Regions from separate parts of the Aquimarina sp. I32.4 genome, predicted to be linked through region 1. Evidence: riboswitches for the same ligand, from Rfam matches in the RefSeq annotation. Region 1 holds a riboswitch; each other region holds the start of a gene.
What was found. A riboswitch is a leader RNA that binds a small molecule or an ion and turns the genes downstream of it on or off. The one in region 1 is predicted to bind cobalamin.
Positions count from the first base shown of each region.

Region 2: it holds a riboswitch for cobalamin, as region 1 does, so the genes downstream of both, CVD18_RS00595 (TonB-dependent receptor) here and CVD18_RS13110 (ferredoxin) in region 1, are expected to answer to the same signal.
Region 3: it holds a riboswitch for cobalamin, as region 1 does, so the genes downstream of both, CVD18_RS11780 (TonB-dependent siderophore receptor) here and CVD18_RS13110 (ferredoxin) in region 1, are expected to answer to the same signal.

Region 1 covers NZ_PGUB01000054.1:17,384-27,592, reverse strand. The annotation lists gene CVD18_RS13125 (sirohydrochlorin chelatase) at 1-497, opposite strand, end outside; gene cobA (uroporphyrinogen-III C-methyltransferase) at 543-1,262, opposite strand; gene CVD18_RS13115 (NAD(P)-dependent oxidoreductase) at 1,265-2,077, opposite strand; gene CVD18_RS13110 (ferredoxin) at 2,067-2,888, opposite strand; cobalamin riboswitch at 2,985-3,177, opposite strand; gene CVD18_RS13105 (AAA family ATPase) at 3,271-3,795, opposite strand; gene cbiB (adenosylcobinamide-phosphate synthase CbiB) at 3,795-4,721, opposite strand; gene CVD18_RS13095 (histidinol-phosphate transaminase) at 4,703-5,725, opposite strand; gene CVD18_RS13090 (cobyric acid synthase) at 5,728-7,185, opposite strand; partial or broken gene CVD18_RS13085 (heme-binding protein) at 7,453-7,850, shown strand; gene CVD18_RS13080 (HAD-IIB family hydrolase) at 7,877-8,743, opposite strand; gene CVD18_RS13075 (GMP reductase) at 8,832-9,869, opposite strand; gene CVD18_RS13070 (MATE family efflux transporter) at 9,906-10,209, opposite strand, start outside.
Region 2 covers NZ_PGUB01000002.1:19,274-29,482, reverse strand. The annotation lists gene CVD18_RS00605 (nuclear transport factor 2 family protein) at 1-90, opposite strand, end outside; gene CVD18_RS00600 (PepSY domain-containing protein) at 168-1,616, opposite strand; gene CVD18_RS00595 (TonB-dependent receptor) at 1,719-4,058, opposite strand; cobalamin riboswitch at 4,162-4,350, opposite strand; gene CVD18_RS00590 (hypothetical protein) at 4,484-5,629, opposite strand; gene CVD18_RS00585 (hypothetical protein) at 5,635-6,831, opposite strand; gene CVD18_RS00580 (hypothetical protein) at 7,195-7,419, shown strand; gene CVD18_RS00575 (AraC family transcriptional regulator) at 7,555-8,496, opposite strand; gene CVD18_RS00570 (TonB-dependent receptor) at 8,664-10,209, shown strand, end outside.
Region 3 covers NZ_PGUB01000046.1:23,430-33,638, reverse strand. The annotation lists gene CVD18_RS11820 (DUF1572 family protein) at 1-388, opposite strand, end outside; gene CVD18_RS11815 (iron ABC transporter permease) at 470-1,501, opposite strand; gene CVD18_RS11810 (ABC transporter substrate-binding protein) at 1,504-2,643, opposite strand; gene cobC (alpha-ribazole phosphatase) at 2,724-3,248, opposite strand; gene CVD18_RS11800 (adenosylcobinamide-GDP ribazoletransferase) at 3,230-3,994, opposite strand; gene CVD18_RS11795 (hypothetical protein) at 4,002-4,307, opposite strand; gene cobT (nicotinate-nucleotide--dimethylbenzimidazole phosphoribosyltransferase) at 4,375-5,418, opposite strand; gene CVD18_RS11785 (bifunctional adenosylcobinamide kinase/adenosylcobinamide-phosphate guanylyltransferase) at 5,424-5,936, opposite strand; cobalamin riboswitch at 6,023-6,362, shown strand; gene CVD18_RS11780 (TonB-dependent siderophore receptor) at 6,441-8,384, shown strand; gene CVD18_RS11775 (S41 family peptidase) at 8,828-10,209, opposite strand, start outside.

The sequences.
Region 1 (10,209 bases):
AAACCAAATCCCATTCCTTCCCAGAGCATACTGGTTAGCTTACAAACATCACTATTGGCATCGGGATCGGTAGTACCTCTACCAATAACAACCAAACAAGTATCTTTTCTATCCAAAGGCGATAATTGAGATTCAGTTTCTTCAACTCTCTTTACCGCAAGATCTAGTAAAAAAGAGCTAACCCCAATATGTTTTGCCATAGTAATGGTAAGATCAGAATGATAACTCTGTATGGTATTCAACTCATATGGGATATCATTTTTGGCATGAGATCCAGCAAACAAAATTACTGGCAAAGCATATATTTTGCGAATCCCATTCAAATACATGCGTTCTACTGCGGCTTCATACGTAGGGTGATTAAACTCTAGAAAACCGTAATCAACGTCATAATCTTTCTCATAGCGATCTTTGAGGATAGTGACCAATCGCTTAAAAGAAGTAATTGCGGCTTCCCTACGACTACCATGTCCACAAAGTAATATTCCTTCTTTCATCTGTTTATTGTTCTTTTATTTGTCAAAATAACAAAAATCAATATATTATATAGGGTCAGCCCCTATGATCAAAACAACAGGCATCTGTATTGAGCTATTGTTAATTTGTTCTTGTATGTTTCCTAGAGTACCTGTGATAATTTCCTGATTAGATCGAGACACATTGGATGCTGCATTTACAGGAATAGTGTCATCTTTACAAACCTCTAGCAATTTTGGAATAATCCTATGTAGACTTTTGAGACCCATGTATATAGAAATGGTATTGCCAGCTTTGAGCATATGCGCAATACCAGTAAGCTGCTCAAAAGAATAATCTGCCGTATGGGCAGTGCATATGAGCATAGCGTTAGATTTCTTTCTTTCTGTAATCGGAATATTAAAAATATTGGCTGCTGCTAGTGCTGCAGAAATACCAGGAACCACCTCAAAAGGAACTTCTTTTTGGGTAAGATACCGAGCCTCTTCTGCTGCTCGCCCGTATACATAAGGATCACCAGACTTAAGCCTTACAACCCTTTTGCCCTCAAAATGGTGTATACACAGTAAATCATTGATTTTTTGTTGGCGTTCTGTCTGGTCAGAGGTATCTCCAAATTTACGTCCTACATATATTTTTTCTCCATCTGTATTTATATTCAATATCGTATCAGATACGAGATTATCGTGTAAGATGATATCTGCCTCTTTGATAAGGCGAGATGCTTTTACGGTAAGTAGTTCTGGATCTCCTGGTCCAGCTCCTACAATTGCAACAGGGTACATGATCAAATCAGTTTTAATGGGTCTGGGTGAATATAAGTATAGTCTAACAAATTTTTACTTTTAGTATTAGATATAATCTTATATGCGATAGTATCTTGCTTGATAAAACTAGGAGGTGTAAGTCCTATTTTGTCGGCAGCAAGAGTATAATATTCTTTGCGTAATGGGTGTTTGTCTGCACAGCCATTTATGATTTCGCCCCAACTGCCTTTTTCTATAATAGCATTAATGAGCCCTATACAATCATCTCTATGAATTACATTTATAGGAGCATCACCGTTGAGTACGTCTTTTTTATTGGCAAGAAAACGCCCTGGTAATCGATCATCTCCTATGAGTCCACTGAGTCGTAAGATGGTTACTTGATTTCCAAATTGTTTTTGGAGCAACTTTTCTACTGCAGCGACGGCTTTTCCTGACTCTTTTTCTGGAGCAATGTCTAGTTTTTCAGAAACTTCTCCATTAGTATTCTGATACACAGAAGTAGAGCTTATAAAAAGTATTTTTTGCGTCTCAGAAATAAAAGGAAGTATATCTTGTATCTGCTGCTGATAGAGTTCTATAATATTAGGAACTCTCTTTGGAGGGAAATTAATAATAATAATATCACTTTCTGAGGTAAAATTTTGATATGCCTCTTTATTAGCTTTACCCAATGTCAAAATAGAAGGTATAATTCCTTCTTTTTTTAAGACTTCTATCTTACCCTCTGTAGTGGTAGAACCTTTTATTGTATCTCCTTTTGTGATACGATCTATAGCTAGAGGTAAGCCCAACCACCCACAGCCTAATATACTTATCTTTCTAGGATTCATTATTAATTCTTATTTGATCTGGTGACATTGATAGATAAATTTTGAGGATATGATGCCATGTAGTGGTATCTTCTTCTCGTATCCATATGGTAACCAGATGTTTTCCTTTTCTGTTTTTAAGCCGTATTGCTTTGGTAAAGATAGTTCTTTTTTTTAGCCAAATAACTTCTGCATTACCTACTTTACGATCTGCAATTTCAGTAGAGATATCCTTGGGTATTGCTGCAATAGCTAATTGTAACTGAAGTTCAGGCCCTTTGATTTTTATATCATAATCATCGGTGTAATCAACCTGATGAGATGTTGTTATTTCAACCAAAGCATCACCGTAAGTTTGTATAGCGATAGCTCTGGGTTCTTGAAATAGATATTGAAACAAAGGATAAATATGTTGATCTGAGGCAAAACCTTTGGTAAGTAGCACTTCTCCTAATTCGGGATCTGTTTTATGTCTAAAAGAGGGAGGGGTTATTACCCGCTCATTATCTGTGATTATCTCTGCCCATTCATCTTTGTATAGTAGATGTTCTTCTATTGGTTGGTTATGCTCAAGATGAGATTTCATAATTGATACGGCCTTGTCAGGAGTAAGGTTTTTATACCAAAAATTACCTGGTTGTACAATCCATGTAGGGGCATCCTCGCATCTACCATTACATCTAGACTTTATCGTATGAGTAGTATCCCATAAGCCATTGTTTCTGATATATGCTCTAGCTTCTCTTATAGCGATTTCACTTTTTGCCTTTCGGCACGAGCCGCCATCACAAAATTGAAAAGTGGTGTGTACTTTGCTTATGTTTTTTCCCATAATAAAAAGAAATATAAAAGCAGGAAAAAGAAGTCAAAATAGAAATAGCTATGGTATCGCAATTTCTTTTATAACCAACCCTTTACCCGAGAGTTACTATTTGTGTTTTTATATGGCAGGTCTCCTGACTTACGTAGTGCTATCGCCTTCCCATATAAAAACATATACAGTGGCATTGATGATAGTACCTTTTATAAAACGCATTACAGTTGCGGGAACAGTTTTGGATTTTCACCAAATTCCCTTTTCATCTTTTATTTCTAAAAGAACCATAAATTTGGAAGCGAAGATACTTTATTTTGCTTAGGAACCTATTGTAACTTTCTTTATTACAGGCAAATTTTATATTTTCTGGTGTATAAACTCAAAATATAAAGTAGTTTTAAATCAAAGATTTTATATAATCTACGCGTCTTGCTAAATTAGTTTTAGGGAGTGTTTTGACAGTAAAACCAAGTGTATGGTATACATTTATGAGATGTTTATGAATACATGAAGCTTCTTGATAAGATTGAGGTCGTTGAGGGTCATTTATATAAATTTCTTTCCACAGAGGAAGTAAAAATACAGTTGTTGCATAGTGCTTATGATAAGGAAAATTATTTAAATACTCAGGAATTATAAACGATTTGGATTGCAGGTAAGCAATGATATCTGGTAGTCCACGGTCAACAAAAGTGTTTTTTTTAATAGGGAACTGTAATTCTTCTATAGTTTGTTTATACAAGAGATCTGCAAATTCAGAAAGATTACCCCAAGGAGTTTTATCACTATTCTTTTTTTGTTGAGAGATTATTAGTTGCCTTGATATTTCGGCAAAACATAGATAACCTTCTTTTTGCAAGGTATTGATTAAGCTTGTTTTTCCTGTTCCAGGGGCTCCTGTAATAATGTGTCTTTTGTGCATTATAAAAAATAATATACAGTACAGATAAAAAATACAAATGTAAAGGTTACTTTTTGATTAATCCAGGCTACTTTTTTTATTTCATCATGTGCAAGAATCCTATCATTGGTTCCTATGTAAGGTTTATCTACTAATTTACCGTGATAGTAATTAGGACCGCCAAATCTGCAATCCAGAATCGCGGCTAATGCCGCTTCGGGATATCCTGCATTAGGGCTAGAGTGTTGTTTGCCATATTGTAGTACAAAAGAAATTTTATGCAGTTTGAAGGTGACCAATAGCATAAGAAAAGCGGTCATCCTTGCAGGGATATAGTTTACAACATCATCTAGCTTTGCCGCAAATCTTCCAAAATATAAGTAACGCTGATTTTTATAACCTATCATAGAATCTAAAGTATTGATCATTTTGTACATCATAGCTCCTGTTACCCCAAACAAGGCATAATAAAAAAGAGGAGCAATAACACCATCACTCAGGTTTTCTGATAAGGTTTCAAAAACGGCAGTTTTTACCTGTTGTGGATTCAGTTGATCTGTTTCTCGTCCTACAATCCATGACAGTCGTTTTCTGCCAGATTCAATCCCTTCTCGTAGTGCTTTAAAAACAGCTTTTCCCTCATCTATCAAACTTTTATTTGCTAATGAATAGAAGACAAATATAGAGGTGCAGGTATAATATACTATTGGATAGGGGAAAGTAATTATATGCAGTATATAAAAAAATAATAAGGTACTTATTAATAAGATAATAGTGAGGAACCTGCCTTTTTGATATGTAAAGGGAAAGGTGTTTAATTGTCCTTCTCCATACGATATAGCATTTCCAAATAATCGTATAGGGTGGGGGAGCCATCGGGGATCTCCTAGAATCAAATCAAGAAAGTACCCAATGAGCAAGGGTAGGATTACTGTACTATACTCCATTGTTGTAATGCATTAACTAGTAATTGATTTTTCTCTGGGCATTGACTGGCAATACGAATATAATGATTGTCTAATCCTCTAAAATTGGATGCATCTCTAATCAGTAATTGATGTGTATATGCTAAATAATCTTTGAGAGCGGTGGCATTGGGGGTATCTAATTTTATTAAAAAATAATTGGTTTCTGATGGTATCACTGTAAAACCATCGATAGTATTAATTTGATGTTGCAATTGTATACTATAGGTAAGTAGTGTTGCCATATCAGGAGATAATTCTGTATAGTTTTTGAATATGTATTTTCCAGCTTCAATAGCCAAGGTGTTTACGCTCCAAGGCATTTTTGTTTGCTGTATTTTTTTTCCTATTCCTGGATTGCATAATATATACCCCAATCGTAACCCTGGTATGGCAAATAGTTTGGTTAATGATTTTACAATAATGAGATTCGTATGTTTTGTAAGGAGCTGAACACAAGATGTAATTTTATGTGTGAAATCTATATATGCTTCATCAACAACAAATGTTGTTTGAGGAAAAGAAGTGATCAATTTTTGTATTTCAGATACCGTATTACAATACCCAGTTGGATTATTAGGATTACAAAGAAATACAAGGTCTTCATCAAAAATAGTGGTGGTTAATGTAGCACGATCATAATATTGAACCTTCATGTTACTTTGTAAACAGGCGTCTTCATACTCAGAAAATGTAGGGATACCTATCGCTACTTTCTTATCCCCAAAAAGAGGTGTGATATTATAAAAAGCTTCTGTTGCCCCATTGGTCATAATGACTTGTGATATGTTTAGCTGATGGTGATTGGCTACTTCTTTTGTAAGTTGATCTGCATTTGGAGTTGGATAATTTGTAATAAGATGTAGTTTCTCTTTGAGATGGGATACTAGTTGCTCTGAAACTCCCTGATACCAAATATTAGAACTAAAATTTGCTTTGAAATCTATAGGATATCGATACCCATCGTCGCCATGACCATACATCATAATTAAGAGTGCATTTTAGAAATTATACTATTGATATCTATATTTTCTTCTAATAAGGTAGCTAATTTATCATAATTATCCTCTTTATATGCTTTATAATCAAAGGATGTTTTTGTAGTAGAAAAATTCTTTAAAAGATCTTCGATTACTATTGAATGATCTAGGATGCCGTGAATATAGGTTCCCCAGCAGTTTCCTTGTAGATACCCTTCTGGTTGATCTTTTATATAGGTAAGAGGACTTTTCTTTTTTATAGTTGTCTGCCCCATATGTATTTCATATCCTGTAATAATTTCAGAAGAGTTTTTGAATGTAAAGTTAGACTGTGTGGTTGTTTTTTCTTTTGCTAATATAGTAGAGATAGGGAAGATGCCTAAACCTGGGATGGTTTTAATATCGCTTTCTACTCCCCAAGGATCTTCTATGGTTTTGCCTAGCATTTGATATCCTCCGCAAATACCGATGACTGTTTTTTGTTCCTCATACGCTTTGAGTATAACTTTAGCGATTCCTTTTTCTCTAAGGAAGATAAGGTCTTGTATTGTGTTTTTACTTCCAGGTAGGATAATGATGTCTGCCTGAGCAATATGTTCAGGGTCATTTGAATAAAATACATGAGTTCTAGCATCTTTTTCTAATACGTTAAAATCGGTATAATTAGAAATATAGGGCAATAGAACAACAGCTATATTTATTTGTTTACTGGTTATAGTTTTATTCTTTTTGTGTAGACCTACAGAATCTTCCTCTTCGATATAGATATCCTTATCATATGGAACAATTCCCATGATTGGAATTTGAGTAAGTTCTTCTAACATTTTTTTACCTTCCTCAAATAAAGAAACATCTCCTCTAAATTTATTGATGATAACTCCCTTTATCATTTTTTTTTCCCAAGGTTCTAGTAGTGCAATAGAGCCATATACACTGGCAAATACTCCTCCTTTGTCTATATCCGCAATAAGATATACATCTGCATTGGCAGCTTCTGCCATTCGCATGTTTACAATATCTCGATGTTTTAGGTTGAGTTCACTTATACTTCCTGCTCCTTCGAGTACAATAGGATTGTATTTTTTCTGAAGTCTATGAAAAGCGGTTTTGGCCTCTGCAAAAAGTTGTTTCTTATTATCACCCAAAAAATACTCTTTGATTGTTTGATCACCAATAGGTTTGCCGTGTAAGACTACTTGTGATTTGTTTGCACCAGAGGGTTTTAATAAGATAGGGTTCATATCGGTGGTACAATCAATTTTACAAGCCTCGGCTTGTACAGCTTGTGCTCTTCCTATTTCTAATCCATCAGGGGTAACAAAACTATTAAGCGACATGTTTTGTGCCTTGAAGGGGGCAGGAGAATATCCTTTTTGTTGCAGTAGTCTACAGATACCTGTAACAAGAATACTTTTGCCAACATCAGAACCTGTACCCACAAACATAATAGGGTGTAATTTTTCCATTCTTATTTACTCAATGAGTTGGCTTCCAAAATTAATTAATTATTCTGGTTTTACTCTCAAAAAGAGCAGTGTTTACTTTTTTAGAATTCATATGTTTTTTGGACATGTTTATATTGAATAATCTTGACGATCTTTCTTTTTTAAAGTATAGGGATTTTAGTTCTCATTATTTGTCAAAGTTATTTTAAAAAAAGACAATGTAAAATGCTTATATGACGTTATTCAGTCATGTTTTGCAATTAAAATATCCTTTAAAAAAATAAAAAGATGAATATTACACTTACACAGGCTGAGCAAATTATTGCGGTAGCAAAAGAAAAACCCACTGATTTAAATACAAAAATGAATATTCGATAGTAGATGCTGGAGCAAACTTGGTGGCGTTTGCACGTATGGATGGTGCATGGTTGGGTTCTTTGGACATCTCTATTAAGAAAGCTAAAACGGCTCGTTATTTTGATATGAATACGGGAATGATTGGTGGATTATCACAACCAGGAGGACCATTATATAATATAGAACATTCTAATGGGGGCTTGATTACTTTTCCTGGAGGAGTACCGATAAAAAATGAAGATGGAGAAATCATTGGAGCTATTGGGGTAAGTGGTAGTACTGTAGAAAATGATCATGCAGTTGCCGAGACAGGTGCTACAGCTCTATAGGGTAAGTAATACGTAAACTACAATAGCTATTGAATAGGGGTGGTGCTTTTGGATACTCTGGTTAGGTGTTTTATAACCGCATGATCAGAATTTTCAGAAATCAACTGGTCTGCTTTTTTTTTGAGAATAGGATGTGCATTTTTTACAGCGATGCTTACATCTGCAATATCAAACATTTTGAGATCATTCAACCCATCCCCAAAAACCATAAGAGACTTATTCGATAAATTATAGTTGCTCTTTATAAATGAAATAGCGTTTGCTTTGGTTGCCATGTGACTATGAATAGTAAGCCAAGCCCATCCAGGACTATATTGATTCTCGAATAAATGGATTTCTGTGGTAGCGTAAAATTTTTCTTCTATTATTTTTTTTAGATCTTCTAGTATCGCTACTTTGTTAATGATTGTAAAACAGGTGATCTGTCTTTTTGAAATATCTGTTATGTTTTTTACAGGAGTTATAATTTGATTTTTACTGCATTCTCGATCTCTCAGGTACCAGAATTCGCCTTCATTTTTTAGACCAATGTAGTCTATACTATCTATCGCATTATAGTGATTAGAAATAAAAACCCCTAGATTCATTTTTTGTAATAATTCTAGTATCTCATGTTTTGATGAAGAATCAATGTCATTAATCTGATGATGTTTCATGGTAGCTAGATCAGAAATATAGGCGCCATTTAAACAAATTACAGGCAAGCTAAGTTGTATGTCTTTAAATATTTCTGAAATAGTTATTAAATTTCTAGCACTTGCTACACCAAATAACATTCCTTGTTTGATCAAGTGTTTTAAACCTGTATACGTTTCTGTGGATAATAATGCATTGTTATCCAATAATGTGCCGTCTAAGTCTGAATAAAAATAGGAATTAGAGAAATTGTACATTTCTTGTCTATTATATATGATTAGAGGTTTTTATCAAAATATAAAAACTGGCTTGTTTAATTGAGAATTGGTGTTATAATAATCTTGTTTAGCTATAAATTTGATTTTCTTGTTCTGTTACTCTGATAAATGTAGTTCTTTTGGTAAGTTCCTTTAGTCTTTTTGCACCTACATAAGAACAGGTACTACGCAATCCTCCTAAAATATCTTTTACAGTTTCAAAAACTTGACCTTTGAATGGAATTTTTATCGTTTTACCTTCACTAGCACGATAGTTAGCTACAGCTCCTTCATATTTGTTCATTGCTGTAGAAGAGCTCATACCATAAAACAGTTTATAGGTTTCTCCTTGTTCTTCTACCATTTCGCCACCACTTTCTGTATGCCCAGCAAGCATTCCTCCCAGCATTACAAAATCGGCACCACCTCCAAAGGCTTTGGCAACATCTCCTGGAGTAGTGCACCCTCCATCACTAATTATCTGACCTCCTAATCCATGAGCAGCATCTGCACATTCTATGACGGCAGATAATTGTGGATATCCAATACCAGTTTTTACTCTGGTAGTACATACTGATCCAGGTCCAATACCTACTTTTACAATATCAGCTCCAGATAATAACAGTTCTTCTACCATTTCACCAGTAACTACATTTCCTGCAACAATGATTTTATCTATATAGGTACGTCTTAATTTTTTTACAAAATCAACAAATGTTTCTGAATAGCCATTGGCTACATCTACACAAATCATTTCTATACGACTATCTAAGTTTATAATCTCATCTAGTTTCTTGAAATCATCATCTTTGATTCCTGTACTGACTGCTATATGAGGCAGTGATTCGCTTGAATTGAGCGCAAGAAACGTTTTCCAGTTTTGTATAGAATAGTGTTTGTGAATGACTGTTATAATATTGAATTTTGATAAAGCACTGGCCATCTCAAAGGTCCCTACTGTATCCATATTTGAAGCTATGATAGGAACTCCTTTCCATATCTTTTGGCAGTGTAAAAATTTAAAAGTTCTGTTTAGATCGACTTCAGATCGACTTTTTATGATAGATCTTTTTGGTCTGATCATTACATCTTTAAAGCTAAGTTTTATATCGTTTTCTATTCTCATGACAAAATCTGTAAATTGGTTTTATAAGTATATTTTTTATCTACTGGGTTCTAAAGAGAGTTTAGCATTGGTTGCATAAATAAGCCTATATATCAGTGCAATGGCAGAGAAGGTAAGCCCTGTTAATAAGCCTATCCATACTCCTTGAGCCCCCATGTTTTTGTGAAAAGCCAGAATGTATGACACTGGCATGGCAATCACCCAATAGGATATCAAAGTGATCATTGTTGGTATTTTGACATCTTCTATACCTCTTAGTAATCCTAAGGTGTTGACCTGTAATCCATCTGATATTTGAAATACTGCGGCGATCAATAATAGAGAAGAGGTGAGTTCAACC
Region 2 (10,209 bases), on a different contig from region 1:
AATATCATTAGAAAAGTAGGAAACAAATTTATCCAGATTTCCAGCATTGTATGCATCTAACTGTCCTTGTACAATTTGTTTTGTATTCATAATTTAAGTGATTGTTTGAAAAGAAACTAAACCCGTTATTACAAAGCTAATTTAACTTTATAAACTATAAATTAACATTAAGAAAGTTTCTTTTTTCTTTTTCTGTTTTTTCTTTTAACAAACTTAACCCCTAATCCAACTGCTGAAAAACTAAGGATGGTACCACCTAGTAACAATATAATTACAACGATATCCCATAAAGGCCTGTTCCATGCCAGAAAAGAAAAATCGAAACTGTGTAAGCCATGATAAATCCATCGTTGAATCCTGTTTTTGGTCCCGCATTTGTACACAACCTGAGCCGTTTTGGGATTAATATAATATGCTATATCATTTACTGTATATACTCTAAGTACAGGTAGTTCTTTATCGTTATGACGGCTATAATAATAGTTGTCATATTCTTTGAGTAAAACACTCTCTACCACCTTATTTTCTGGTGAGAACAAAGCTATAACCTTTTGGTAAGTATCTATCTCTAAATTAGAATTAGAATTATTTAAACTATACAAAGAGCTGTTATCCCCCATAAATACCTGAGCATACACATTGCCTTGAAAAAGGGTAAAAGAAATCTCTTTAAAATGCTGATTCTTGATTTGATTTTTAAAATTACTCCAATTATCCTCCTCAAAATCACTCAAGGTATATGGGTGCGTTTGCCATAGTAAGGTTTCTTCTTTACTTAATTCTGTACTAGGAGTCCAATTAAAAGGAGTCATACTCATCCACCCACTAAAAATCCAGGTACAGACAAATACTCCAAAAAATAACCCAAAATAATAATGATAGTTATACCATTTGTTTTTAAATCTTTTAAATTTTGCTTTTGGCTTCTTTTTATATCTAACTAAGCCAGTAACCATTCCTGTAATAACCATAATGGTTCCTAGAGCGGCCAACCATTTTATCAATTGTGACCATAGTGTATTATGAATCCTGATATCTCTAAAATAAATCCAATGTGGGATCGCTCCTACCCATGACCAAAATCTTTCTGAATAGGTGTTTATAGCAAGTAATTCTCCTGTAATCGATGAGATATAAACCAAAGTGTTATTCTTATCTTCAAACTCAATTTTATAGATAGGCATATGCTGTAAATACTTGGTCCTGGGTATCCACTGATCTAGTTCTGTTAGTTTCTGGATCGTAGCATTATTTGTTGTTTGTATGTTTTGTGCTGCTATTTTTTGTACTAGCTCTTTGTTTAAAACTATCTTTTTCCCATTATCTGCATATCTAGAAATAAGTTTGCCTTGGCTTGTAATCAAATGAAAAACAGGTCGATTAACAACATGATTCATTCTAAGTTGAAATATTTCACTAATACTATCTTTTTCAAAAACAGTTTTAGGAGATAATAACTCTTTATTTGATCCCCCAGATAGCATCTCTATTCTTTCTGCCTGACTCAGATAAGGGAATCCTTGATACATCATCACAAATCCCGATAAAAACCACAGTAAGAAAAGCCCACAAAAAAAGGTACCCAACCAGTGATGTAAAGAAATAATTTTTTTCATATATCTAAATAAATTGAAAATTATACAGCCTCATATTTTATAGATATAAAGGAGAATGTCTCATGATATTTAGCACGAGAGCATTCTCCTTATGAGATATATTTAAAACTTATACGACAGACTTACTTTATAATTCCTGCCTTGACCAGGAAAAAATTGATTTGAGTAAATTGCATCTGTAAAATAAAGCTCATCAGCAATATTATTGATATTCAACCCTATTCTTACTTTTTTTGCTTGATAATAAAGGGCTCCATCTATAGTTGTATACGATGGCAACTCATATGTATTGCTAGAATCCGTGTAGTTTTTGTCTACATAATTCATCCCTACTCCTATTCCTAAACCTTGTATAATACCTTTTTGAAACTCATAATTACCCCAGAAATTAGTAGAATTCTCTGGAGCAAAAGGCAATTTATTTCCTGCTGGTACAGTTTGTAAAGCCTCATCATAATCTCTTATTTTAGCATCTACAAAAGCATATCCTAATTTAAAATAAAGCCCAGCTACAGGCTCTGATTCTATATCAAACTCTATACCTCTAGAATCAGCAGAACCTATTTGCTGGTAGTTATCTACACTTGTTCTTTCTACTATATTATTTTTTAACATATAATACGCAGAGATTGTAGCTGCAATTTTATTATTTTTTTGAAATTTGACTCCTAATTCATTTTGAAATCCTGTTTCTGGATCAAATACAGTACCGTCTGGTGTTACTCTTCTTGAAGGTTTAAAATAATTAGAATATGAAGCAAAGATACTTACTACATCTTTGATCGGTTGGTATATCAACCCTGCACGATATGACAATGACGATGATGGTATTTTTGTACGATCTCCAGCAGTAATCAAATCCCTATTATTATCGATCGCATCCCTATAATATGTTCCTGTAAATCTATCATATCGCAGTCCTATTAATCCTTTTAATTTATCAGAAATCTTAATCCAATCCTGCAAATAAAATGCATACACCACTTCTTTTTTTACATCTACCCTAGTATCAACAGCCTCAATATGCCCTTGATTCAAAACAGGGTTTTGAACAGAGATAGTAGTAAAAGTTCCAGGTCCTACTACTTCTCCTCTAAAAGTTCTGCGATCCAAAATACTTACAGAATTCCCTAATAAAGCTTTATGCTCAATCCCCCCTGTTTTGAAAGTATAACTCAAATCCAACTGGTTCTGAAATGTTTTGGTTTGATGATTAAAATAAAAAGGGAAAGCTCTAGTGATAGAATCTTGCCGCTCATTTACTTCTAAAAACTCTGTAGACAGATAATCTATATCATCATCTGAATAGGACAAATGATCAGATAACTTTAAATCTTCACTAAAATGATGTGTATACTTGATTTGATAATCAAAACGTTTGTGTTTTAGGTGGTCTTGCGGGTCATTATATCTGGTTTCTGGATTCATCCCTTCAATTACATTACTGTCTTCATCTACAGGAATACCTGTATCTGTATCATAAACATCACTATTTGTCTGAAAATAAAAAGATAATTCATCTTTTGTAGAGGGGGTAAAGTCTAACATTAGAGATCCATTGTTGGTAGCTACACCATAATCTCTCCATCCACTAGTACGTGTCATCCCTAAATCTACTCTATATCGCAATTTATCAGAAATCGGACCTCCGACACCTCCTTCGATATTATAGGTATCAAAACTTCCATAGGTACTTTTGAAATTGGCTTTTTGAGTATAACTAGGTTTTTTACGAACAATATTTATAATCCCTCCCAATGCCGAATGACCATACAATACTCCTGCTGGCCCTTTTAGAACTTCTATTCGCTCTACATTGGATAAGTTTGTTGAAGGGGCACTGGTAGATAGGTTGTGTCTCTCATCTCTGACTCCATCAACCAACAATACAAAATTATTAAATCCTCGAATTCTGAATGTTTGAAAACCTCCATACCTGTTTATTGGGCGTACTCCTGTTGCACTCTTTACAGCATCTCCTAAATCAGAAACATTACGTTGCTCCATAACCTTTGCATTAACACTATAGGCAGTTACAGGAATATCTATACCTTGAACCCCTAACTTATTAACGTTTAATATTTCTTTTCCTATTTTATTAGGATCGCTATCGATGAGTACCTCATCTAATCCATTAATATTTTTTGTGAGGGTAACTTCTAACATGTGTGTTGCTCGAGATAAGCTAATATGTTTACTATTCTTTTGATAGCCCATTGCTGAAAAAAGTATCTCATATGCCCCTTTCTCTAATGAGATTGAATAGGTTCCTTCTTGATTGGTTGTTGTTCCTAAATTTGTTTCTTGTACACTGATAGATACATTAGGGATTCCTTTTCCTGTAATTTGATCTTTAACAGTTCCTGTAATTGTAATGCTTGATTGCGCATAGGCAGTAATAGCCAATAGTAATAAGGCACTGCATAATACTAATTTTTTCATTTTAAAAAATTGAGATTAAGCAGGGAAAATTGTAGAAATAAATAAAGACTCCCCCTTTGTTGAAGGTGGCTATTATTATTCTTACTCTTTACCCGAGAGTTAATAATGATTAATAATTTATGGCAGGTCTCCTGACTTGGCTCGGTATGTGTCTCCTTCCCATAGCCTTGCTACAGTGGTTTTATGACACTCCTTTTTATGAGTCTTACAGTTGCGGGAACAGTTTTGGATTTTCACCAAATTCCCTTTTAATTTTTACCAGAGGTAAAAAACCATGAATCGGGCGCGAAGATAGTTTTTATTTTATAGTACACACAATTAGAAATGATATAACTATATATTACAAGAAACTAACGGCTAATTATTAAATCCGATTTATACATTGAAAAATCTATAAAATCATTTTTATAGCTATAGGAGAACAGCTATAACTTGTATTTTTTTTGAATTTCTGTAGGAAGATAAAGTATCATCTTTTCTTCTTCTTCTTCATAATAACCAAAACACTTATATCTGTTTGGCAATTCATATAAAGCATACATTCCATATCCTTCGAGTATTTCTATTTTTGAAAATATTATTGGAGTAACATGAGTAGTAATATGTTTCTCTTCATAATCAGCATCCTCTTTTCTACCATATGATATCATACCATATAAACCATCATTTTTGATTAAGGTATGACTGGTATACTCCCCTTTTACTGTATACAAAGAATCATACGTTTTTTTTGTAATTTTCTCTTCATATACCAAATCAAACAGACCTTCCTTATTCCCTTCTTTATACACAGAAATCAATGCCATACGCTCTGATGGAATATTTTGTGAGTATAATAATCGATCAGGAACTATAGTAGATGCTATTTGTTTTTTATAAATGATTCTTGCTCTAACGTCTTTTATTTCGTATTTCTTATCACCTAATGCGTGTAATTTATATGGAGTATTTTTATAATCCCCAAAACCAATATAACTAAAAGAGTTGTCTGATACAAAATAATCTGTTTTTACAGCGCCATTCATATCAAACAATAAAAATTTATCTCCAGAAAACCGAGCGATGATATGTTTTTTCCCATCAAATAATTGGGATTCTATTTTTTTATACGAATCCCAGGGTATAAGAACAGCTCCATCTTTATTTATAACACTCTTTTTACCATTAAGTTCTACTATATATAAAAAATCAGAAAGCGTATAATCTGATTTCAACATATCATATGTAGGAGCTACAACACAAGTATGAGTATTCAGGTTATAAACACCGTACTTTTTGCCTTTCTTAATTCGTAATAATGGATATCGTAATACTGAGTAATCATCATATCCGTTAAGGATTGTTTTTTTATATGCATCTACCAAAAAAACAGTGTCTTTGATCACTACTTTAAAAATATCATTCCCTTGGGGTGATCCCATATATTTAGGTATATTATCATAACTAGGCTGTGTTAGTATCTTACCATTTTTTGCAACCAGCCCCCAACTTGTCCCATTATAATAGGGTACTTGTCCCCAAACGGTACAACATAATAAAAGTAAACTGGTCGCAAAAAACTGTTGTATCATTACAATTACTGAATTTTATATTTAGCTTTAATAGATTTTGGTAAATAGATCGTTTTCTTATCCTCTACTACCATATATCCTCTTACATTTTTTGGTAAGCTTATGATAAAAGTTTTATATAACTCTTTAGATTTTTCTATTTGTAAAAACAGAGGTTGAGTTATGGTGCGTTGCTCTATCTCACCATCATAATTTTTATACAGATATTCCAATCCAACATATTTTCCTTTTTTTCCTAAGAAATAAGATCCATCTTTTATTCTATCTAACTGATCATACTTTGCATCAACCACTATCTTTTTACTCAATATACTGTAGATACCAATTTTCTTTTTGTAAGAGATATATGCAAAATCAGATTCTAAGTTTTTCTTAGGGTTTAATAATGATTCTATTTTATATCCTTTCGGCAGGTCAATCGTATTACTTTGTTTACAAGACTTGATTTGGTATACGCCTTCTTCTGTAGTAATCAACTCATCCTTGTGTTTACATCTAAGACCACCACTAGACATATAATCTTCCTCTTCAACCATTTCTATAATTGTATCTTCAAAACTATCATCATTACTATCAACTACAGGTTTAGGCATTTTTTTTCCATCCATATACATGTATGTTGCATCATAATTATTATCATTCAGCTGGATTACATCGATTTCTTTACCGTCTTTTTGCATTTCTTCTATATAAATGCTTTTCCATTTTTTATCAGGAGTTACAATGGTTTTATATGCTGTATTTATAAGTCCTTTTGCTTTTTCAGCATCTTCTACTACAAAGAACAAGTTATCTTGCGAATCATATCTGTCTAATATTTCCTTATACACAGTAGGTATTACTTCTTTCTTTTTATCTAGATCATATATTCCTACTTTTTCTCCCTTACTACATAATACCACATTTTTGTTTAATTTATATCCAGAAAAACTATTGTAATCCTCATATCCTGTAACTAATACATTTCCTTTTTCATCTATTAGAGAAACAATATTTTTATTAAAACTTTTATATAATTTCTTTTTTTTAGTAATCTGAACAAAAATTGGGCTAATACTATCTGTATCTAAAATAGTAATCTCTAAGTCTGCTCCATCAGACAATCCCCAATTAGTCCCATCGTAAAAAGGAAACAATTGTTCTTTTTGAGAAAATAAGTTTTGGCAATTAATTACAAAAACAAATAAGATAATGTATCGCATAATCTAGAATTTTAAATCATTGTATATTCGTCAAAAATAGTATTATTTGATTATTTATTAGGGAAAAGTGCTTTATTGTTCTTTAAAAAACCTCTTGATAATTCTAATAGAATTCAAAAAAAAAAATAAAATCATTACTTTTTCATTCTTTTTCACCACATAAATCCTTAAAATTGCAGATAAAACACGCACAGTAATAAAGAATTTCTCTATTTAATTACTTCTTTTATAAATTTTATAAAGAAATCTTTATTTTTTTTTGTCTATTAGAAAAATTAAATTATTTTAATAGTAGTCACTAATTTTTGTTTAATTGCGCTTAAAAAGCAATAAGCGATTATATCTTTAATAAAAAGGTAAGTTATGGAATTAATAGAAAAAGCATTGGAGTTCGAAAATAGAAAAATGAATAATATGAGTACTAGTGATAGAGTTTCAGCCTCTAGAGAAGCTAAGGCACTTATATTAAGCATTAATAAAATCTATAAAGAAACTAAAGATCCAGACCTTATGGATCTTATGAAACGTATTACAGAAAAGAAAAAGAAAATCGAAAAGAGATTAAAAGGAATGCCCGATAAGGTATAACTATATTTATGCATCATATTAATCTGTATTGAATAAGTTCAATACAGATTAATATTGCTTAATATCTTGTATGCTAGAATACTTTGTTTCTCTAATTAGAGAAATACTAGTATTGTTTAATCTAAGTATACCAGTTTATAATTTTCCATCTTTTAAGTAACTAGGAGATATCCCGTATTTCTTTTTAAAAGCTGTAGAGAAATGCTGAGGGTTCTTATATCCTAAATAATCAGAAACCTCATTTACCAACATTTTCTGTATTAATAGTAAATCCTTGGCTTTACGCATTTTTATATTTTGGATGTAGCCAAATACGGTTGTCCCAAATACTTTTTTAAAACCTTTTTTAAGACTACATTCATTGGTTCCTATCTGTTTTGCTAAATCTGATAATGTCAAAGGGTCTTTCAATCTTTTCTCTATCAAATCTCTAGCTTGATTCATTAATTTTAAATTTACAAATACAGATAAATCAACCTGCTCCATACAATCTTGAATTTGTTTCATTTGTAGCATCAATAACTTTAGGACTCTAGATTCTAAAAACATTTTTCTATAATGCCCTTTTCTTTGACAATTGATGACCTCCTCTATAATAGCATGCATCTCTGCAGTAATAGGATAATTACAATCTCCTACAAAGCAAGAAATATCTTTCTGCATTTGTTTTCTAAAACCATCAAATAAATCACAATCTGGAGCATACTTCTCAAAAAACACAGGTTTTAGGCTTACTTCTAATATTTGACATCTCTCTGAGCATAATGAAGGTATCTCATTACTATTTGCATAAAATATATTATGCTCATTACAATAAAACAAATAACTATCTTCTAGGTTTCTTTCTTGTTTTTTTGATTCACCATCTATTACAAAGTACATTTTGACAACTTTGCAGGGTAAACTTCTTTTTTTACTCAAACAAGTACCATAACACACCTTAAAATCCTCTAACAAGACTTCTTTATAACACTCATCAACAATCGATTTGCAGTCAGAAGAGGAAGTAAACTCTTTAATACCTGCATTATCTTTTACATAATTAACGGTATCAAAATTCAGACAAATTTCTTTCATATTTTTAAGTCAATCTTATCAAAATTATAATTATTCCTTTTTGCGTATATAAAATTTCGCTTTGCGTAACTCTACGCATTGGCTAACTATCTACCTTTACTTGTCAATATTACAATATTTATTTAGACTAAATAAATATTAATAATATTTAAATATTAATTCATTGTATGAACCATAAGACTTATTCAACATTTTTCATTTTTTATTTTATTTTTTTTTATTGCCATTGTCAAAACAGCATAACTGGAACTGTCTTAACTGAGAACGGAGTACCCATTCAAAACGCTTCTGTATATCTAGAAAATACTAATATAGGAAGCTCTACTAATAAAGAAGGAACCTATCACATATCAAATGTTCCTGTAGGTGATTACACCTTAAACGCTTCTCTTATAGGATATAGTATTCAAAAAAAGAAAATATCTATATCCAATACTCCTTTGGTTATTCCTTTTATTCTTTCTCAGGAACAGAATGAGCTAAATGAAGTGGTCGTATCTTCTAAGAGTTCTTCTCAAAAACTAAAAGAGACTGCTTATAAACCAGAGGTTGTATCCTTGCAAAAAATGCAAATTACATCTACCTCTACCATAGATATTGTAGGGCAATTATCTGGGGTAAGAATTAGAAAACAAGGAGGAGTTGGTAGCGAATCAACCATTATGCTTAATGGAATTTCTGGAAAAGGAATACGAACATTTGTAGATGGTATCCCTATAGATTTATTAGGTAGTGGATTTAGTTTAAACAATATTTCTTCTAACATAATCAAGCAAGTCGAGGTATACAAAGGACTGGTTCCTGTAAAATTTGGTACCGATGCACTAGGGGGCGTTATAAACATTGAAACTCAAAACAGGTATAAGAATTATATAGATGCTTTTTATACTATAGGATCTTGGAATACGCACCAAGCTGGAATAGGAATAAAAAGGTATTTAGACAAAAACAAAAAACAGTTCTTTCAGGTAGATGGTTTTTTTAATCATTCTGATAATGACTACTGGATGCATGATGTAGATATTGTCGTAGATGAACTATTAAACACCGAAAAAGGAAAAGCAAAAAGGTTTAATGATAAATACACCTCTTTTCTGGGTAGAGCTCAATACGGATTTCAGAACGTTTCTTGGGCAGATGATTTTAGAGTAATACTCAGTTTATCTGATATTACTAAAGAGTGGCAACATGGTATCAGAGCCGTTTCGCCATGGGGAGAAGTTCATGGTGGCAACAGAGATTTTAATAGCATCATCTCATGGAAAAAAAGATATAACAACAACCTCAAAATTTCTGGTCTCCTAGGGTACAACCTACTCAAATGGGAGATTATTGATATTGCACCAAAAAATTACTTTTGGGATGGTACTTATACCGATAAGCCTACCAAGGGAGAAAGCGGATTTGATATAGAAGGACGAACTCCAAAAATAAATACAGAAAGTTTCTTTGGGAGAATAAATGTCAATTATAAATTAAATGATAATCATTCTGTTGACTTTACCAATCTCACTTCTTATAGAGAAATAAAAGGTCACGATAAAGCAGGAGCAGCAACTTACAAAGAAGATTTCTATACCAACCCTCAAAATTTCACAAAAAGCTTTTTTGGATTGTCTGTAGAAAGTAAAGCATTCAACAAAAAGCTCACCAATATTTTCTCTCTAAAGTATCACTATATGAAAAGTCATATAGCTAATTTGAAAGAAGATA
Region 3 (10,209 bases), on a different contig from region 1:
TGTTGATTGCTTCCGTAATACTATGTTCTATATTACGAATATATATGGGCTGATCAAAATTATTTTTATTGATAGATGCTAATGCATCAAAAAGACATTGCCATCCTTCATTCCATTTATTTATAAGTTCTTCTTTTGAATTGATATCATTTGCAAATTCTGCATCACGTTGTCTCCATTCTTTTTCGCCATCTTCTGTCAAAAAATTAGTCCATCTAGACTTCATATTTCCCCAGAGATGTTTTATAAGTATTGCGATATTGTTGCAATCATCGTTGTACTGCCAAAAAACTTTTTCGTCAGGTATTTGTGCCATTGTTTTTTCACCTAGAGATTTGTAATATTCAAATTGTTTTTTGATGCCTTCTAAATATTCTATCGAATCCATTGTTATGTGATTTTATAAAATGATGGATAAGATACTATTTATTAAATTATTAGTTTTATAAGGATATGATGTAGTTGTAAATTAAAATAACATTTTACGTTTACGTACCAGTAACCAGACAACTATAGGGGCTCCAATCAATGATGTAATTGCATTGATAGGAAGGGTGTATTCACTAAATGGTAATTGGGAAACACTATCACAAATTAGCATAATAATACTTCCAAAAAGCACTACGGCAGGTATTAATGTTTTATGATCTGAAGTATGAAAAAGTTGTCGGGTAAGATGTGGTATCGCCAATCCTATAAAGGCAATAGGGCCTGCAAATGCGGTAATACTACCTGCTAGTAGCCCAGTTGTTATGATGATAAGAAAGCGACTTTTTTTGATATTCAAACCAAGGCTACGAGCATAGTTTTCTCCTAATAATAAGGTGTTTAGAGGTTTTATGGCAAGAATAGATAGTAATACTCCTATGATAAATATACCAGAAAATATAAGTACATCATGCCAGGAGAGGTTGCCTAGGCTACCAAACCCCCAAAAGACATAGCGTTGTAATTGATCTGCTGGTGAAAAATAGGATAGCACACTTACTATAGCCGTGGTAATACTACCAAACATAAGCCCTATGATTAAGATTGCCATAGTATCTCGTATTCTTAGAGATACTATTATAACAGCGAGTAAGACTAGAATACTACCTAAGCTAGAAGCAATAACCAACCCCCAATTAGAAATTAAAAAAGTAGAAAAAGCTATACCAGCAAAAGAGCTTCCTAATATGACTATAGCAACTCCAAGACTAGCTCCAGAACTAATCCCTAATACAAAAGGCCCAGCCAATGGATTCCTGAATAATGTTTGCATTAATAAACCAGAGATACCAAGTCCACTACCTACTATAATTGCCGTAATAGCTTTGGGTAATCGATAATGGATTATAATATGTCTCCACGATTCTTTGTCTACCACGCCACCAAAAAGGCTGCTCAATGTATCTAGCCAAGGAATATATACAGAGCCTAGGCTAATATTAGCAATAAAGCAGATAAGTAGAACTATTGTAATACCTATAAAAGTACGTTTGTATGATGTGTTTGGGGTCACGATCAGTTTAGTTTTTCAAAAAAATAAGGTTCATAATCCGTCAACATCTCTGGGTGAGCAATTTTGATGATATCTTTTAGAATTAAATCTGGTCGCATAGGGCCTAATTCATAATAGATTAATCCTCCTTTATGTCCCACCTTTAAGGATGAAGAATATACGGCTTTATTTTTAAACGCATTAAATAAAGTATATTGCCTATTATTTTTTTCTAATTCATTTAATGAGGCTGCATTTATAGATCCAATCCATAAGTCAGCGTTTTGTGCATTTTCTAATACGCTTTCAAAATTTAAGGCAAGGCTTCCTGTTTTTTTATTCTCAGACCATAGATAGTTGGTATTCGCATCTTTTAAAAACTTAGCAAAAAAACTATTACCTCCAGGCACATACCATACATCTTTATACATATTGCCAGATAAGATAGAGGGGGATAAGGCAGTATTTTGAGCTAGAGTAGAGGCTTGAGTATATTCTTTTTTAATGTTTTGAAATACCTCTTCTGCGATGGTTTCTTTACCAAAAAAAGCCGCTATAAATTTTATCCATTCAGCTCTTCCTAATGGGTGCTCTTCTAGCCATGAACCATTCATTACTACAGGAATACCTGTTTTTTGAATGAGGTTATATGTGTTTGTATCCCCAGAAGAGGAAAAAGCAATAATTAACTCAGGAGCAAGCTCAAGAACAACTTCAGTATTCAAATTCTCTGCTTTACCAAGTTCTTTGATACTACCGCTATCAATTAATGTTCTTGTTTTTTCTGATGAAATATAATCGGTATGTGGAAAACCGACCAATTTATCTTCAAGATTCAAGTATTCCAACATTGGGATATCTGTAGTAGAAGTGACAACAACTCTTTCTATAGGAACTTCAATATACGTAGTATTAGGAAATGTTGGAGGTTTATTTGTTCCTTTGGGATATAATATATAAGTGAGTTCTTGTTTTGCATTTGGCCATGGGGTGGTTACTTTAATTTCTTTATACCCTTTTTTGTTTTGTATGGTAAATCCAGAAGCATATTCAATTTTTTGAGGAGCCAAATACATAACGGTAAGAGAGCTATCTTCTTTAATTGTTTTTTTGCAAGATATCTGTAAGAGTACTAAGAAAGAGATTAGAAAGACATTGCGCATGAAGGTCGTTTTTTTGTAAAAATAGTGAATCAGAATAAGTTTGTTTCAGGAATGATTTCAAAAAGAAAAGTTAATGTTTTTTAGATAAAAAATGATATCACCTCACCGTATCCAATTTTAATATCAAAAGAATCTTTAAGAGCTATTTTTCTGATATGTGCGAGTAATGCTCTCATTGGCCCTGCGTGTGTTGTGATAAGTATCTTTTCTTCTGAAGAGAGGGGTAGTGAATAGTAAAAATCCAATACCCTTTTTTGTAGCATAACATAAGATTCTCCATTAGGGACTTGTACATTAACAAAATCGTTCATCCAAGGGGCTGATATTTCCTGATCAATATCGTTCCATGCTTGTAGCTCCCAATCTCCAAAATTCATCTCTTTGAGTCTAGCATCTTGTATGATTGGTTTTTTGAATGTCTTTGCTAATATTTTGCATCGTTGCAATGGGCTACTATATACTGTAGTGATTTCATGCAAAGGAATATTTTTATGTATTTCTTTTATTTCTTCGGCGAATGATTCGGTGATTCCTATATCACTCTGGCCGTAGCAAATCCCTTTTTCTATATTAGGAGTTGTATGTCTTACCAAATATATTTCCATAGTGCTAAGATAGTAAGGTAAAAAATAACTTCACTCAACTGTTGCACTGCTCCAGCACAATCACCTGTCTGTCCGCCAATCCATTTTTTGAACTTATACCCCAAAAACATTTTTGAGAGATACATGGGGATTAAGCATATGAATACCCATGGGTTTTTAAAAAAACATAGTGGTAGTATTCCCCATACTCCACTTATAATTAATGAAGATAGATTCATACTTTTTGCAGCAGGCTTTGCTTTGCTATCTTTTGTATCTCTCACATACGTATGTGTGTAAAGTAATGTTGTTGCAATAAAACGACTTGTGCTATGCCCTGCTATTATAACTAGAGGGATGTAGAATGCCTCTATATTTTGCAAGGAAGCAAATTTTAATGCTAATAAAAGGAATAGACCAATAGTACCATAGGTTCCTAATCGAGAGTCCTTCATAATGAGCAATATCTTCTCTTTTGTCCATCCCCCACCAAAACCATCACATACATCTGCAAAACCATCTTCATGAAATGCTCCTGTGCTATATATTGTTGTAGATATTGATAGTAGTAATGAGATTTCTATAGAAAAAAGAAAAGAACTCAAGTAAAAAACAGAAGCTCCTATACTGCCTACAACAATTCCTACCAAAGAGAAATATTTGGAACTGAGTTTTAAATACTCAGGATCATGATTTACCCATTTTGGGCATGGGATTCGAGTAAAAAACATCAATGCCGTTAGGAAAATATGGATCTCTTTTTTCATCTATTAATTATATATGTTTCCAAAAGGGGATAAAAGCACAGATTATAAGTAGTACTGCCAAAATAATCCCGATACCTCCAACCTTATTTTTCTTTAAAAAAGAAATTACACCAAAATAAAGGCTTAATAAACCAAGACAAACGGTAGCTATTGTAAAGGTTTTGGCGAATTTAAAAATATAGGAATTTGATATTGCAGTATTGTTTGATTGTTCTGTAAAAATAACCGATTTTTTGTATAAATCAATATTAAACCAATAGATAAAATATATTCCAATAATAGCAATACATATAGATAATACTCCTTTTTTCATCTGTTTATATTATTTGTTTTTTATAAACCAATCACTGAATCTATATCTGAGACGTATCCCTTTTTTATTACTTATTACCAGATACTCCTGCGCTTTCAAAACTAGCCATATTATTAAGAAAAGCTACGGCAGAAGCGATGATAGGGTAAGCTACAGCTACTCCCGTTCCTTCTCCTAATCGCATGCCTAAATTAACCAAAGGTTTTTTGTTTAAAAACTCATACATTTTTTGATGTCCTTGTTCTTCTGATACATGTGCAAAAATGCAATAATCAAGTACATTTTGGTACATAGCATGCGCTACTAGTAAAGCAGATGTAACAATAAAACCATCTATAATGATTGTCATTTTGAGTTCGGCTGCCTTAAGGATTGCTCCTGTAATCATAGCTATTTCAAATCCTCCAAAGGTGGCTAATGCTTCTAAGGGAGAGGATAGTGTGTATTGCTGATATACACCTGATAAGATATGTTGTTTATTTTTGATAGCCTGAGTGTCAAGACCTGTACCAGAACCAACACAATTTTTTATAGGAATTTTTGTAAAATATGACATAAGTAAAGAAGCAGAAGAGGTGTTGCCAATTCCCATTTCTCCAAAACCTATTGTATTACATCCATCAGCATGTGATTTTACAATTAAGTCAGCACCTTTTTCTATGGCAGAGATACATTGTGAAGTACTCATGGCAGGTTGTTCCTGATAGTTTTTGGTGCCAAAATCGATTTTAGCATCTATTAATCCAGAGATGTTTTCAAAAGTATGATTTACTCCAGCATCTACTATTTTGAGATCGATAGCATGTTGTTTGCAAAAAACATTGATTGCAGCGCCCTGATTTATAAAATTATAGACCATTTGTGCGGTTACCTCTTGTGGATATGGATTTACTTCTCCTTTACGAGCAATGCCATGATCCCCTGCAAATACCAAAATAGAAGTATTATTCAAACTGGGGCAATCTGTATTCTGTATCATACCAATTTGCAGTGCTATATCCTCTAGAGTTCCTAGCGCTCCAATTGGTTTTGTTTTAGAATCAATTTTGACTTTTAAAGTATTTTCTAGTTTTTGATTTGATAATGGTTGTATCGTAAAGTTTGTTTGCATTTTGACTAATTAGAGTTTTTAATTTGAACAGGAATGCCAGAGACCATTAATACTGCTTTATCGGCATATTGAGCAATATGTTGGTTCATCCAGCCTTGCAATTCGGTAAATTTCCTTCCTACTTTGGTTGTAGCATGAACTCCCATCCCAATTTCATTAGAGATGATGATGATCGTGGCATCAATATCAAGTAGTTTATCAAATTCTTTTTTGGCTTGTGATAGAGATAATTCAACATCATTATTGGTGTCAACAAAAAAATTGGTAAGCCATAATGTAACGCAATCTATTACAACTACACTGTTGTTTTTTATGACTTTAGAAATTTCTTTTTCTTCTTCTATAGAGGTCCATGGCTGGTCTCTATCAGCAATATGTCTGTTTATACGTTCTCTATGACCAGCATCCCAAATACGTGAAGTGGCTAGGTAATAAGGAGTGCTTGATAATTGTAATGCCAGATTTTGAGCATAATTACTTTTGCCAGAACGTTCTCCTCCTGTAATGTAATACAACATTAGATTTGATTTATTATATAGTAGGCAAAGGTAGTTGAATACATTATTTATTTGTTAAAGTAATCTCATTTTCCATAAAATATGATACATTCGCGCAGAATTTTGGTTCTGATACCTTCTTATAAAAGGTTGAAGATTAAAAGGGAATCAGGTGATTTGATGACTAAATATAAAAGAGGGATGTTACATAAGTAATTGATACCTGAATATAGTTTTAATATTCCTGAGCTGTTCCCGCAACTGTAAGTTATGTCTGTTATCGATACAGATGTTTGTTGTTTATTCCTAATAAACCACTGCTTGTGTCAAACTTGTTTTGGCATCTTTTTGAAGCATGATAAAAGAATCTGAAACAAGTTCAGATCAAGTGGGAAGGTCAACAACAAAACGCAAGCCAGGAGACCTGCCAGAGTTCAATATAGTCTAAACTTTCGGGATAAAGGTTTGGGTATGGGTAAACTACATACTTTTTTCCGGCTATTGTAAAAAATAAGTATTTAAGTAATGAACAAAAAAACATTTTTTGGAGCAGCATTTCTAATGCTGGGATCTTCTTTTGTATTTGGACAAGAAATCCAGATAGATAAAAGAGTAAATGAATTGGATGAGGTAGTTATCTCTGATTCAAAATTTAAACTAAAAAGAGAACAAAGTGGTAAAGTAATTACTAAGATTACAGCCAAAGAATTAGAGCAAAGCCAAGGATTATCTGTGGCAACTGTATTGAGTAGATCAGCTGGACTATTTATTAATGGTAATGGTAGTGCGGCAGGTCAAAATTTGGGGGTTTATATTCGAGGGGGGAGAAACCGACAGGTAGTTATTAGAGTTGATGGGGTAACAGTAAGTGATCCTTCTTCTTCTGCTGGAGACTTCGATCTTAGATTATTGTCAGTAAGTCAGATTCAAGAAATCGAAATCCTAAAAGGAGCGTCGAGTACTTTATATGGTTCTGGTGCGGCTACTGCGGTAATCAATATTATTACAAAACCAGAAAGCAAAAAGAAAATTTCTGCTAATTTTCAATCAAGTATAGGTACAAATCAATCACAAGAAGATCAGGATTATGATATTAATGATTTTGTAAATCTAGCTTCTATAAACGGAACAGTAGGAAAAGTAAACTATTTAGCAAGTTTTGGAAACCAATTCACCGATGGGTTGTCTGCTGCAGAAGTTCCAGATGCAAAGAGTGATCCTTTTTCAAAATATAATGTATATGCTAAATTAGGATATCAGTGGAGTGATAATTTCAAATTTCACATTTTTGGAAATCTGGATCAATATAAAAATGATTTTGATGCAGGAGCTAGTGTGGATGCAGATAACCGTTTTGAAAGCAAACAGTTGCGCGCAGGTTCTTTCTGGGAAATCAAATACCCTAATGGTAGCTTTACTTTTACCAATAGTTATGCAACCTTAGAAAGAGATCTTACAAGATCTGGATTTCCTTCTATTTATACAGGAGATGTGCATACATTTGATGCATATAATAAATATACGTTTAATTATTTTTTACACACTGTTGTTGGAGCCAATGGTTCTTATAGCGATTTTGATCTTGAGAGCGTTCCCTTTGGTACTACTGATTTGGTAGAAACCATTAGTGATAATGATGCAGAGTTTGATATTATAGATCCTTATGTGAATGTGGTATACGCTTCACGTTTTGGGCTTAATGTTAATGCAGGAGCAAGACTAAATATTCATAGTGCTTATGATACTCAGCTGGTATATAATGTAAACCCGTCTTATAGTTACTCCTTTGGAGAAAATTATATTAAAGGTCTAGTATCTTATAGTACAGCATATATCACTCCTTCATTATTTCAGTTATATGATACAGCTTTCTCCTCAGGAAATCCTGAGCTAGAACCAGAAGAAAGTACTACGATAGAAGGTGGGATAGAAGTATCGCATAGTAAAAAAACATTATTGAGTGTTGTGTATTTCAATCGTACATCAGAAAATTTTATCACTTTTGACTCTGCTACGTTCGCTAATATTAATGCCACAGATGATATTAAGGTAGATGGAGTAGAGGTAGAAGCCTCTACTGCTGTTTTAGATGATAAATTATCTGTAAAAGGAAACTATACGTTTACCAATATTGATAGATTAACCGATAATATAAGAATACCAAAGCATATGATTAATGCTACTGTTGGGTATCAATTAGGAAAAAAGACGTACACTTCTTTAAGTTACCAGTATAATACAGAACGAGGGGATAGTGATTTTGCAAATGCAGATCCAGTTACTTTTGAGCCAGCAAGAGTTTCTTTGAATAGTTTTGGGATGTTAGATTTCTATATTAATCATCAGGTACTTAAAAATATGAGTGTATATGCAACAATGAGTAATATCACCAACGAAGATTATCAAGAAATATTAGGGTTTAATACCAAAGGAAGAAATGTAAGAATAGGATTTAATTTGAAATTCTAATTGTTATATTGGTTTAATACGAGTTATGGATAAGAATTTCGTATAAAGAGTTTGAATTATTTTGTGTTAGATTAAGGCATAAAATTAAAGAATAGCCTTAGCTATTGTTGAATTTTATAACACAGATATAGTGCAAAAGAAACAAACTATATACGAAATTTTTATGTGTAAATCGTATAACTATGTAGATCGGTAGTATAGTTATGTTAAACAAAAACTCCCAAACAGAATAATTTGGGAGTTTTTGTTTTGTAGTGTATGCTAGTAGTCTAATACCATTTCCAACTTAAATTTACTCAATAAAACCGCGCCTTTTTGTCTGATATTTCAGAATAAAACACGACCGTAGGCCTGCTATGCTTGAGTTTTCTTTTTCATCTAAGTCAAAAATTCATCATTTTTCTTATGAGTAAATTTAAATCAGAACAGGTATAACTAGATGATTATTCTATAGCATCAACATTAAAATCTTCATACATACGTTCATATATAGGAGAGAACATTTTGCTATTACCTACAGATTCTAGTTGCTGTGTAAAATAGCTTTTTGCACTACGTGTACCTAAGATATTATCAATTGCGGCTCTTAGAAGCGGCTCATTTTGATCTCCCAAAATACCAAGATTAGAAAACTCTTCATCAACCTGTACATTAGGAGCAAACCCATTGAAATAATCGGTAAAACCAACAGAGTTGATAGACTTAAGCACTAGTGGTTGCATTGCATAAGTATGTCCAGTGTTTGCATTATCCCTTCTAAAATTATCAGAATCATACACTGTGATAGAAGCTTGAAATTTACCTCTAGTGGTATCACCAATTTTTATAGTTTGTATATAAGGGTCTAGCCCATTAATGACTAATTCACTTGCAGAAGCAGAGCTTCTGGAAGTAAGAATATAAACCCTTGTTAGATTTAAGCTATTAATAGCGTCATTATCTCTTGTCTTGTCTGTAAAAAGATTGGTCGCTCCAAGTTGTTCTTGTCGATCAGCATTCCATTCTGTTGTAGTAAATACTTTACCTTTAAATTGACCAGTGATCATACTAGATAGGTCAATAGCACTTTGTACAGACCCTCCACCATTATATCTCAGGTCTAGAATAAGATCTGTTACCCCATCACCTTTAAACTGAGCAAAAGCTTCATTAAGTTTAGCATCAAAATCAGCAGTAAAAGAATTATACATTAGATACCCAACAGGGCTACCACCAACATCAATGGTTTTAGCAATAAAAACAGGGTTTTCTGTATATTGTACTTTGGTAAGAGAAACTGCATTGCCAGTAGGAGTAATAGTGGTGCCATCATAAGTAGCCAGACCGATAGCATAACTATCAGGAGCTAATAATTCTCTAAAATTTTTAACAGCGATCTGTGTGCCATTTATAGTGTTAAAGATATCTCCTCTTTTTAATCCTTTGGCTTCGGCATCTGTATTAGGAAGTACATAGCGTACATATCCAAAAACTAAATCTTGATTATCAGGATATCTAACCAAGCCATATTCCATACCATTATTTTTTGTAATACCATCAAAAGCTTGTTCTAGAGCAATGTAATCATCTACCAGAAAACTAAAATCATCTATATCAGATTGTAAAGCGTCAAAAATACTTTGAGGAGTAGAAAAACCTTCTAAGAAGCTTGTATACTCTTGATCAGATGTAAAACGATTATTGGCCAAATTAGGCACATCTGCTTTGTAGAGATAAAATACATTTAATCCTTTCCAGATAAAACTTTTTATTTCATTAGAACTAGCAACGCGTCTCACATCATCATTATCATCAAAACACGAGGTAGCCATAGCTATCACAAATA